Regions from separate parts of the Aliivibrio sp. S10_S31 genome, predicted to be linked through region 2. Evidence: predicted binding sites of a transcription regulator. Region 2 holds the regulator's gene; the other holds the start of a gene.

Region 1 (5,972 bases), on a different contig from region 2:
AATAAAAGCCCATGCAATGGTATTTGCATGGGCTTTTTTTGTAATGATGAGTAGAATTAACCAATCACAATTTGGCCTAAGACATAACCAAGAATACAGGCTGAAACTACACCGATTAAACCGACTGACATGAATGAGTGGTTAAAGTAGTACTTACCAATTTTAGTTGTACCCGAGCTATCAAAGTTTACGGTTGCAATATCTGATGGGTAGTTAGGAATAAAGAAGTACCCATATACCGCAGGCATTAAACCAATAACCAGTGCAGGCTCTAAACCCAGAGCCAAACCAACAGGTAGCATCATACGAGCTGTTGCTGCTTGCGAGTTAACCACAACAGATACGATAAATAGAGATAGGGCGAACGTCCAAGGGTGAAGCGTTACCATATCTACAATACCAGCTCTAAATTGAGGCATGGCATATTGGAAATAGGTATCTGACATCCACGCGATACCAAAAATAGCAATTGCTGCTACCATTCCCGATTTAAATACAACGCCATTTGGAACATCACGAGGGTCGGTTTTTGTTGCAAGTAAAATCACACCACCAAAAGCCAACATCATCATTTGAATAACAACGGACATTTTGATTGGTGCACCGCCATCAGTAATGGTTCGCACTTCTGGCCACATAGCAATAATAACGATAGAAACGATGGCACCTAAGAAGATCAGAACGGCATTACGTGCAGTTGTTGGTAGCTCTTCATCAAGAGATGTTGATGTTGTATTTAGGATTTTTTCACGCCAAACCGGATCTTGCAAACGTGCTTGATACTCTTCATCATCTTCCAATTCTTTACCGCGACGTAAGCTATAAAGAGACAGCATTAAAGTACCGAATAGCGTTGCAGGCACAGTAACCATTAAAATCGACATTAATGTAATAGAAGCATCAATATCAACCAGTTGAGCTAGGTAATACACAACTGCGGCAGATAATGGTGAAGCAGTGATTGCGATTTGAGACGCAACAGATGCGGCAGCCATAGGACGCTCAGGACGAATACCATTTTTTAATGCTACATCACCAATGATAGGCATGATTGAATAAACAGCGTGACCTGTACCTAGTAAGAACGTCATTGCATAAGTTACAAATGGAGCAATGATGGTGACGCGTTTTGGATTCTTTCTTAAAATCCGCTCAGCAACTTGCAGCATGTACTTTAAACCACCAGCGGCTTCTAATATTGAAGCACAGGTAACAACTGCCAAGATGATCAGCATTACTGTAACGGGCGGAGAGGTCGGTGGCATTTTGAAGATAAATACTTCAATCACCAAACCAATACCAGATACAACCCCTAATCCGATCCCTCCGTATCGAGAACCGATGTAGAGAACGAGTAATAAAAAGAGAAATTCAAAATACAACATACAACCACCTGCGTTAACGCAATTATAATTAAAATCAACTAAGGCTATTAATACCTTACATTTCATAGGGTTTTATTGAGCTTGTTCTCATTTAGATTGTTGTTGATTTTATAAATAGATGCAGGGTTGATCTGAATTAAACCAAAGCTCATTTTTTATCAAAAAAGGACAAAATGTGCTCTATTTATCAGATTGTAGTGGTAGTTTTGTGCTTGTGGCGGGTATGTATGAAGAATAATACCCGCTAATTAAAATGAGTTAAGGTTACTCATCTCTTGTGAAGTTTTGTTCAGAGAAATGTTCAAGATCATACGGTGTTTGTTGGTAAACACAGTAGTTAAGCCAATTAGAAAAGAGCAGGTGCCCGTGGCTACGCCATGTCGCTTTTGGTGTGATATCAGGGTTGTCGTCAGGGTAATAATTAACAGGAATCGTTGGTTCCATTCCTTCTCCTAAGTCACGAACGTATTCATTGTGTAATGTGAATGAATCATATTCTGGATGACCAGTGACAAATACATTTCGCTTATCTTTGGTGGCCGCTAAATACACACCAGCTTCTTTGGAAGTAGCAAGAATATCCAAATCAGTATGTGACTTTAAATAATCAGCAGAGAAATCAGCGTAGCGAGAATGAGGTGCTAAAAATTGATCATCAAAACCGCGTAGAATAGGGTGGTGTTGGTCAAGGTTAGTATGTTTATAAACGCCTGAAAGTTTCTCTTTACGTGTTCGCTTTGGTAAATCATAAAGTAGCTTTAAACCAGCTTGTGCTGCCCAGCATACATACAAGCTAGAAGTGACGTGATCTTTTGCCCATGTCATGATGGTTTGTAGATGATCCCAATAAATAACATCTTCAAACTGCACCAATCCTAGTGGTGCTCCTGTTATGATCAGGCCATCAAAGTTACGATCTTTAATGCCTTCAAATTGACGATAAAAAGTATCTAAATGCTCGGTTGGTGTATTTTTGCTAGTGCGATTATCAATACGTAATAGCTCTACATCCACTTGTAATGGGCTATTAGATAGTAAGCGTAAAAATTGAGTTTCTGTCTCAATCTTTTTTGGCATTAAATTTAAAATAATGACTTTAAGAGGTCGAATCGCTTGTGTGGTAGCACGAGATTCCTGCATGAAAAAGATATTCTCTTCACGTAATACTTCAGTTGCAGGGAGTTGGTCAGGTATTTTGATCGGCACAACTTATCCTTAAGTTTTGGGTTTCTATACGTCTATACTTCTAAACTTACCTCATAATTGTCAGAGTGTCGAGTGTATAAAGGACGTTGATCACGTCCTTTATTAGAGATGAAAGCGGTTAATTAGGCATTAGCAAAAGAATAAGTACGATAACCACCAATTAGATTCCGAGCTTTAAATCCATTATTTACAAGCTGACGATAGGCGACATTCCCACGTAGTCCAACTTGGCAATAAATGATGATCTCTTTGTCTTTAGGTAGTTCATTCAATCGCTGGCGAAGTTGATCTACTGGAATATTCATTGCTCCTTTAATATAACCAACATTGATTAACTCAGCAGGATTTCTTACATCAAGTAAGATTTGATTTTCATTAAGATGCTCCACTTCATCAAAATGAATAGCTTTGGTATCTCCTTTAATAAGGTTATTTGCTACAAAAGCGGCTTGGTTTATTACATCTTTCGCACTGCCAAATGGTGGAGCATAAGTGAGTTCTAAATGCTCAAGTTGATCAACTGTCATTCCTGCTCGTTGAGCAACAGCCATAACATCAATTCGTTTATCTATGCCATCTTTACCAACGGCTTGGGCGCCTAAAATCTTTCTCGTTTCTGGCGAAAACAACAGTTTAAATGAAACGATTTCAGCGCCAGGATAGTAGCTTGCGTGACTTGCCGTATGGACAAATACTTTTTCGTAGCTAATGCCCTCGCGTTTTAATGTTTTTTCATTTTTACCTGTAGAAGCAATGGCTAAATCGAAGACTTTGCAAATAGCGGTGCCTTGAGTGCCTTGGTAACTCTCATTTCGACCGAGCATATTATCAGCAGCCATACGGCCTTGACGGTTTGCTGGGCCAGCAAGTGGAACTAAAGTTTGATTACCAGTAACAAAATCTTTTTCTTCAATGGCATCACCAACGGCATAGATAAATGGGTCGCTGGTTTGTAGTTGATCATTAGTATAAATACCACCTAATTCGCCAAGCTGTAATCCAGCCTCATTTGCTAGTTTGGTTTCAGGCTTAACACCAATAGCCATGATTAATAGGTTGGTGTTTAGAACTTCACCTGTACTCAAAGAAAGTGTTAATCCAGTTTCAGTTTCAATGACTTCTTGAAGTGCTGATCCTAATCGAAGATCTATGCCTTTATCTTTGATTTCTTTATGAACAAAGCCTGCCATTTCACGATCAACTGGAGTCATTACTTGATCTGCTAGCTCTAATAGTGTTGTTTTGATACCGAGTTGATGGAAAGCTTCCATCATTTCTAATCCAATAAAACCGCCACCAACAACCGTTGCATGTTGTGGTTTATTGTCTCTAATTGAGGCGATAATGCGATCCATATCAGGGACATTACGTAGAGAAAATGTCAGTGAGTTATTAATACCTGAGATAGGGGGAACAATGGGACCTGCACCTGGACTTAATAAAAGAAAATCATAATTTTCTTGGTACTCAGTATTATCGACTAAGTTTTTAATTGTAATTGTTTTTTCACTACGGTTAATGCTTATTACTTCGTTCATTACACGCACATCAACATTAAAACGAGCTAAAAAACTATCAGGAGTTTGTAGTAGTAAATTATCGCGATCTTTGATGTCACCCCCAATATGATATGGCAATCCACAGTTAGCAAAAGAAACAAAAGGCCCACGCTCTAGCATGATAATTTGTGCATCTTCACTTAAACGACGTGCTCTTGCTGCTGCAGAAGCACCACCAGCAACGCCACCAATAATTACAATTTTGGTCATTCCGATTTCCCTCATAATGAAAAAATCAGAGCAATTTATGCTCAATTGTTTTTTACTATAGTTATTTAAATTATCTTTGTCTAATATTTGTTTTGTTAAATTTTAATTTGCTAAATAAGTATTGACTAATTTAATTGGTGACCGTAATCTAAAATATATGTTCAAAAAACAATCTAACAGGTATTGATAAATGACGATTCCATGGTTCTCTTTGTTTGGCGGTATGCTTTTAGGTGTTTCTGCTACGTTACTTCTTTTGTTAAATGGAAAGATTGCAGGGATAAGTGGTGTATTAACAGGGTTAATGATACCGAAAAAAAAGGACTATGCTTGGCGATGGTTGTTTGTTCTAGGCATGATTTCAGGTGGTGCAGCAGGTGTTTATTTCTTTGGCGCACATGTTCCTACGGAATATACAACAAACACACCACTATTGATTATTGCTGGTTTACTGGTCGGTATTGGTACTCGCCTAGGTAATGGTTGTACTAGTGGGCATGGAATTTGTGGGATTGGACGATTGTCTGTTCGTTCAATTGTCGCTACTTGTGTATTTATGCTAGTGGCTGGAATAACTGTTTTTATCCGATTACACGTTCTTTAAGGGAGTGATCATGAATAATCTTATGTTTCGAATTATTGCTTTACTCTCTGGTGGCTTGTTTGGCCTTGGAATGACAACATCAGGAATGGCTGACCCTGAAAAAGTGATTGGATTTTTGGATGTTTCAGGAGCATGGGATCCGAGTTTAATGTTTGTGATGGGAGGGGCATTGTTGATATTTATGCCTGCTTACTTCTTATTTATTAAACAAAAAACAAAGCCATTGAATGCGGAAGAGTTTTGTTTATCTACCAATAAGCACATTGATAGTAAATTGATTTCAGGTGCTGCTATTTTTGGTATTGGATGGGGGCTTGCTGGAATCTGTCCTGGGCCAGTAGTTTCAAGTATCGCTTTAGGAAATAATGATGTATTTGTATTCTTATTTGCCATGATGTTTGGATTAGCAATGACCAATGCTTTAGTGAAAAAATAAACATTTATTCGTTTTCTTAGAGGCTAACCAAGTGGTTGGCCTTTTTTATTTCTATCTTGTTGATACGCGTATATTGATATTATTTGATAAAGATGTTAATAGTATTTTAGTTTTTTTATATCAATATTATTTTTGTTGATTTAAAAGTAATAGGTTGAGATTTATTGATCTATTTATACTCTATTTATGTTGTATTCATATAATGCGTTAAATATTAATGATAAGAACAGAGCTGTTCATTTATTTTTGTTGATGGTTAATGGAATTATTAGGCTATTTTTAATGCGTTCCATATTAGTCTGTTATCTTTATATTCATATGGTTATGTAATTTTTCTATTCGTTGAACAGTGGTTGGATCCTAAGATTCCATTTTTGAAATAGGAATATCATATAAATGAGAAGAAGGGTTATCTATAATCCCAACTTCTTTAAAAGGAGAGCTTGAAAATAAGATAAACCTTATTATTTTTGAGGCCTTTCTTCTTTTACATTTATATCAATTCATACAAATGAGTATCTTATGGTCGGGATCTGTTTTCAAATTAATGACTGGACTCTAGTTATTGAGGA
Region 2 (5,972 bases):
TATCTGCAGCAACAATTGCAAAACCTGCTGTGTTGCCACCAAGTTTAGTTTGAATACCTGCACCAACACCTGATGATTGTTTCCAGAATTCACCCGATAGTGCACTTGCAGAACGGTTTAGGTAACGTTGACCACCCCAGATAGACGTATCTTCACCTAGGTAAGATAAACCACCAATTTCAACATAAGTTTCTTTGATTTCAAATTGTGCCGTTGTGTTGGCTTTTTGGCTACCAGGAGATGAGTAAGCGTAAGAGTTACCATTACCGTATTCAGAACGAACGACAAAGTCAGACCAAACACCATTAGCATGTTCAGTATGTTTTTTGATTACGAATTCAACTTGGTTAGTACTTTTTCCGTGAGTACCTGCTGTTTTATAGTCTGGCTTACCAAATTCAGTATCTACTGTTTCGCCATCAACCATACGGAAGTTCATTGACGCGTAACCGTGAACTTCCCAACCATCTGAAATAACATCAGTTCCATTTACTTTTTCAACTTTTGGTGCAGCTTCATCACCTGCGATGACATCCAGTGCAACATCGGTTTCTGCAAGTGTAGCGCCAGAAAATAGTGCTGTAGAAACAGCTGCGGCAAGCAATGTGTATTTATTCATTTTCATCTTAAAATCCTATTTCCTTTTTTCAGGATATTTTGATTTGAAAACGTTTACTTAACTCATGGCAGTGTAGGGAAGTGAAGTAAACATCTGTCGTTATCGAACGAGACACAGATTAAAAATAAATAGGTATTTTGCCCTCCTCCTCTTTTTAAGGATGATAGGGCGTAGTACTAAGGATGAGAAAAATGAATGGCAGGTCTTCTTTTGATAATAATCACACTTAGTAGGAGTGATTGAAAATATTTATGAGATAAGGCTCACGTCGAAAGATATTTTGAAATTAGAAATAATGAAGAAAATCGTAAAAGAGGGAAATTAAGAAATAATCAGAAATGTGATCTAACCAACAATAGACATTGTTGGCTAGAAATAGTTCATATTTTATTCATTAATTTAAGGTAAAGGAGGGGTTATTTACACTTAGAAACCATCATTGATTTTGGCTCTCCTTGGGAAGTGAACTCTAAGCTCCAAACGTAGTTACCATCTTCAGGAAGATAGATGGCGGTATCTTGGCCATAGCCACCAGTAATGAGTTTATTTGATTGTCCCAATTTGGGTGATAGTCCTTCGGCTGTGTATTGAGCGCCCCAGTCTTTTGTTGCATATTGCATTTTATAAGGGCCTCGTTTTTCATTGATGACCACTTGATAAATGTTGTTTCCTTTATATTGATACGCTCTGGTTTCTTTATGGCTCCAACGAGAGTCAGAGAAATCGCCAATTAAATATAAGGTATCTTGTAAAGGGGCGTTGGTGTCTGTGATAGTAGGGTTATCGCATTGCGCCATAAAACCACTGCCATATAGCGCTATTTCTTTTTGCTCTGTGATAGGTCCTGTACTATTTGGCTCTTCTATTGTTAAAAATCGACTTTCAAAGTTGGATAATGGGATGGTGTATATTCCATTCATTGGAGTAAAAATCTGCTCGGTGATGAGATCAATTAAGTTACCTTTTGACCCAAGCTGTTCTGCATCTAAGGAGAGCGTTTGATCTGCCTCTTGAGTACTTACCATATAAACAATTGCATCATTTTCAGATTGTTTATGATCGATATAGACTTCTTTATTTGCTACTAAATTAACTCTTTTACCTTTAGATAAAGCAGGGTGCTTAATACGTAATTGCATTAATGCGGTAACGTAATTTTTTAAATCCGTTTGCTCTGGAGTCAACTTGGCGGTAAGACCATCAATTTTGGCAGATGATCGAGCTATGTGATCATCACAAAGCCCTTTAATGGCACAGGTATCTTTATTCTCTTTTTTGGAAAAACCGTCAACTTGATCACCAATTTCATCACCATAGTATAGGGTTATTGGGCCTGTATAAGCGGCTTGAAAAGAGAGGGCTGCTTTGTGTCGAGTCCAATAGTTTTTGTCATTTGGATTAGCAATATCACCACGTTGAAGTAAGTCACCAAAGCGAACAACATCGTGATTTCCTAGCATTAAATTCGGTACAGCATGAGGAGGGTAAAGCTCGTGCATTTGCATACCTTGATTAAGCCAATCCCCTCCTTTATGTCCTACGCCACTTTCATTAACTGCAAAGGTTTCAGCAATGCGAAAACGCAGAGGAAAGTCAAAAGCTGAGCAAAGAGCAGGATTTTTTTCGCTGCCATAACCTGTTTCAGTTATGTAGTTTTCGTTATTCCAGATCTCGGCAACCATATAGCCGAGTGGATTTACTTGTTCACCTTTATTATTGGTATAAAAGGTTTCTTTTGATGCGGCGTCAACGGCTTTACGAATGTTCGTCCAAGATTGTGTTGGCACTTGGTAGGCTTGGTCTAATCGCCAGCCGTCGATTTTTAATTCTTTAATCCAGTAGGTTGCGACTTCTTTATAAAAAGCTTCGCTTTCAGGGTAGTTAACAGGATTGTGCTCTCCTGCTGGAAGTAACCCTGTTGGCGATGGCTTAATCAGTCCTTTTTTATGGTGGCCAAATACGCCATCAAATAATACGTAAATACCACGCTTGTGAGCCTCTTCAACCAGTTCTTTGGCTTTTTCTAATGTGCCAAAGCGTGGATCTATTTTAAAAAAGTCAGTAGCAAAATATCCGGTAGCATCGAGTTTATCAGCCCAATGGTCTTGATTATCTAGAGGGGCAGATTCAAAGACAGGAGTCATCCAAATGGCATTCATACCAAGCGATTGAATGTAATCTAATGAATCAATAATTCCTTGTAAGTCACCATTATGATGACTTGGGCCATAGCCAGTGCCATGTCCGATTGTGTTATCACCATCGACAAAGCTTTCGACCATGATTTGGTAAATTCGTAAGTTATCGCTTTGTGCCGTCATTTGCGGATCACACTGATAAGCTAAGGAAGAGAGGTCATTATTAGATGTTGAGCTACATGCGCTCAAAAGTGAGGTAATAGCGAGGGCTATTGTTGTTTTTGCGATCTGTTTTTTCACAGTAAGTCCTTTATATTTATAAGTAGGGCACTGTGATTATTTATTAGCCAAGAGGGAATGTAATCCTCCTAATTTTATTAAAAGAAGGAGGAGACAAAAGGAGGAGGAATAAAACGTATTTACTCTTCGTCAAACGCTTCGAATTCGATCCCCATTGCCGTCATTAATGCTTTTGCTTCAGCTGGAATATCATCTGGACGATCTTTACGTAGATCTTCATCTGTTGGTAAAGGCTGGCCAGTGTATGCGTGGAGGAATGCTTCACACAATAATTCACTGTTTGTCGCATGACGTAGGTTGCTTACTTGGCGACGAGTACGCTCGTCAGTAAGGATTTGAAGTACCTTTGTTGGAATAGAAACAGTAATTTTTTTTACTTGTTCGCTTTTTTTACCATGTTCGGCATAAGGACTTAAATAGTCACCATTCCAATCAGCCATTGTTCACCTTCGTTCAGAATTATTGATGTATATAAGTAGAATAGGCGATTTTAGCGATATTTACCGCTAAAAGTAAAGACATATAGACGTCTAGAAGTGTTGACGTCTCATTTTGTGGTGGTAAAGTAGACTATATACTTATGGATTAGCGTATATCAGTCATATTAATTATATGAGCGGGAAATTGCGAAGGAAAATTATCTATTATTAGAAATAAATTTCGGTAATTAATTTTATGTAATTATGAAATTTAAGACATGAAGATAAAGACATTCCCTTGTAAGCCTGTTTAGATAGTTTATATCGTTGGTATTACATTACTGCACCGCAGTTTGGAAGGGAAATTATGAGCGAAAGAAAACCTGCAACTATTGCTGTTCGTACCGGCATTGAAACAGACTCACAACATAACGCTGTTGTGCCACCTATCTACTTATCAACTAACTATAGTTTCCCAGAATTTGGGGATGTGCCTAAGTATGATTATGCTCGTTCTGGAAATCCAACTCGAACTCAATTAGAAACCACTCTTTCAGATTTAGAAGGTGGTGCAGGTGCAGTAGTAACTAACTGTGGAACATCCGCTCTTAATTTAATGGTATCGGCACTGCTTGGTCCTGACGATTTAATTGTTGCTCCCCATGATTGTTATGGAGGAACTTATCGATTGTTTAATACCCGTGCAAATAAAGGAGATTTTCAAACTTTATTTGTAGACCAATCTAATACTGAAGCTTTAGATGCTGCAATTGCTAAAAAGCCAAAATTAATCTTACTTGAAACCCCTTCAAATCCATTAGTACGTGTGGTGGATATTGCTGAAATTTGCCAAAAAGCGGCTCAAGTTGGTGCGTTAGTCGCAGTAGACAACACTTTCCTTTCTCCTGTACTACAGCAGCCTCTCTCTTTAGGGGCGGATTTTGTTATTCACTCTACGACTAAATATATTAACGGACATTCTGATGTTGTTGGCGGTGTACTTATCGCTAAAACAAAAGATCATGCGGATGAGCTTGCATGGTGGGGGAACTGTATTGGAGCTACTGGTACTGCATTTGATAGCTACTTAACACTGCGTGGTATTCGAACATTGGGTGCACGTATGCGTGTGCATGAAGAAAATGCAATGGAAGTTCTCAAATGTCTTCAAGAACAGTCATTAGTAGGTACGATTTACCACCCAAGTTTACCTGATCATCCCGGTCATGAAATTGCAAAGCGTCAACAAGCAGGCTTTGGTGCTATGCTCAGTTTTGAACTAAATGGTTCACTTGAGCAATTGAAAGTATTCGTTAAAGAATTGAAATACTTCTCTTTAGCCGAGTCTTTAGGTGGTGTTGAAAGTTTGATTGCGCATCCAGGAACCATGACACATAGAGCGATGTCTGATGAAGCTCAAGAAGAAGCCGGATTAGCTCCAACATTATTGAGATTATCTGTTGGATTAGAAGATAGCCGAGATCTTATCGCTGATCTTCAACAAGCATTTACGATTGCCGCAGAGGTGAAATAATGACAAAACCTTGTTCTCGTCAATTACACAAATTTGGTGGTAGCAGCTTAGCTGACCCTGAGTGCTACCGCCGAGTTGCCACCATCTTAAAAGAATATTCAAATGAACATGATTTGATTGTTGTTTCTGCAGCAGGTAATACAACAAACCGTATTTTAGAGTGGATAGATAACCTTTCTAAAGATGGGCGTTTAGCTCATAACACATTAGAGTCTTTGCGGACATACCAACAGGAATTGATAACTGAATTACTGTCTGCTGAGAATGCTGAACCTTTATTGGCTGTTTTACATCAAGAATTGATTGCGATAGGGCAATTACATGCACCGTTAACAGAGGTGCAGCAAGCTGATGTATTAGGTCATGGTGAAGTATGGTCTTCAAGATTACTTTCTGCGTATTTAAATCAAATTGATTTACAAGCAGCTCCTCTTGATTCTCGAACCTTTCTAAGGGCAGAGCGAGCAGCGCAACCTGAAGTGGATCGTGTGCAGTCTTGGCCTTTGTTTAAAGAGCAGGTAGCTCAGCATCCACATGGACGAATTGTGATTACTGGTTTTATGGCTCGCAATCAAAAAGGAGAAACCGTACTTCTTGGTCGAAATGGTTCTGATTATTCGGCAACCATGATTGGTGCCCTTGGTGAGGCGTCGTGCGTTACTATCTGGAGTGATGTTGCTGGTGTGTTTAGTGCTGATCCTAGAAAAGTTGAAGATGCGTGTTTACTGCCATTATTAAGATTGGATGAAGCGAGTGAGTTAGCTCGTTTAGCCGCGCCGGTATTGCACAGTAGAACATTACAACCTGTAGCTCAAAGTGCATTAGATTTGAGTTTACGTTGCAGTTATCAGCCTGAATCTGGTTCAACCCGAATTGAGCGTGTATTGGCTTCTGGACGAGGTGCAAAAATTGTCACGTCATTAGAAGATGTCTATTTGATCCAGCTTGGCTTTGGTCGTGGA

Evidence for each region. Region 2 encodes MetJ, which represses methionine synthesis genes. Its sites were predicted from a motif close to TTAGACNTNTANANGTCTAA; they were not measured.
Region 1: the regulator MetJ is predicted to act here: its motif matches at 2,616-2,635, upstream of metA (homoserine O-succinyltransferase).

What each region holds. Positions count from the first base shown of each region.
Region 1 is NZ_JAAUWR010000005.1:68,140-74,111, forward strand. Features, by position in the region: gene HC728_RS05930 (anaerobic C4-dicarboxylate transporter) at 57-1,385, opposite strand; gene metA (homoserine O-succinyltransferase) at 1,650-2,591, opposite strand; gene HC728_RS05940 (FAD-dependent oxidoreductase) at 2,714-4,360, opposite strand; gene HC728_RS05945 (YeeE/YedE family protein) at 4,551-4,964, shown strand; gene HC728_RS05950 (YeeE/YedE family protein) at 4,975-5,400, shown strand; gene cadC (lysine decarboxylation/transport transcriptional activator CadC) at 5,923-5,972, shown strand, end outside.
Region 2 is NZ_JAAUWR010000003.1:176,172-182,143, forward strand. Features, by position in the region: gene HC728_RS03780 (carbohydrate porin) at 1-625, opposite strand, end outside; gene HC728_RS03785 (alpha-amylase family glycosyl hydrolase) at 1,036-3,057, opposite strand; gene metJ (met regulon transcriptional regulator MetJ) at 3,177-3,497, opposite strand; gene HC728_RS03795 (O-succinylhomoserine (thiol)-lyase) at 3,844-5,010, shown strand; gene HC728_RS03800 (bifunctional aspartate kinase/homoserine dehydrogenase II) at 5,010-5,972, shown strand, end outside.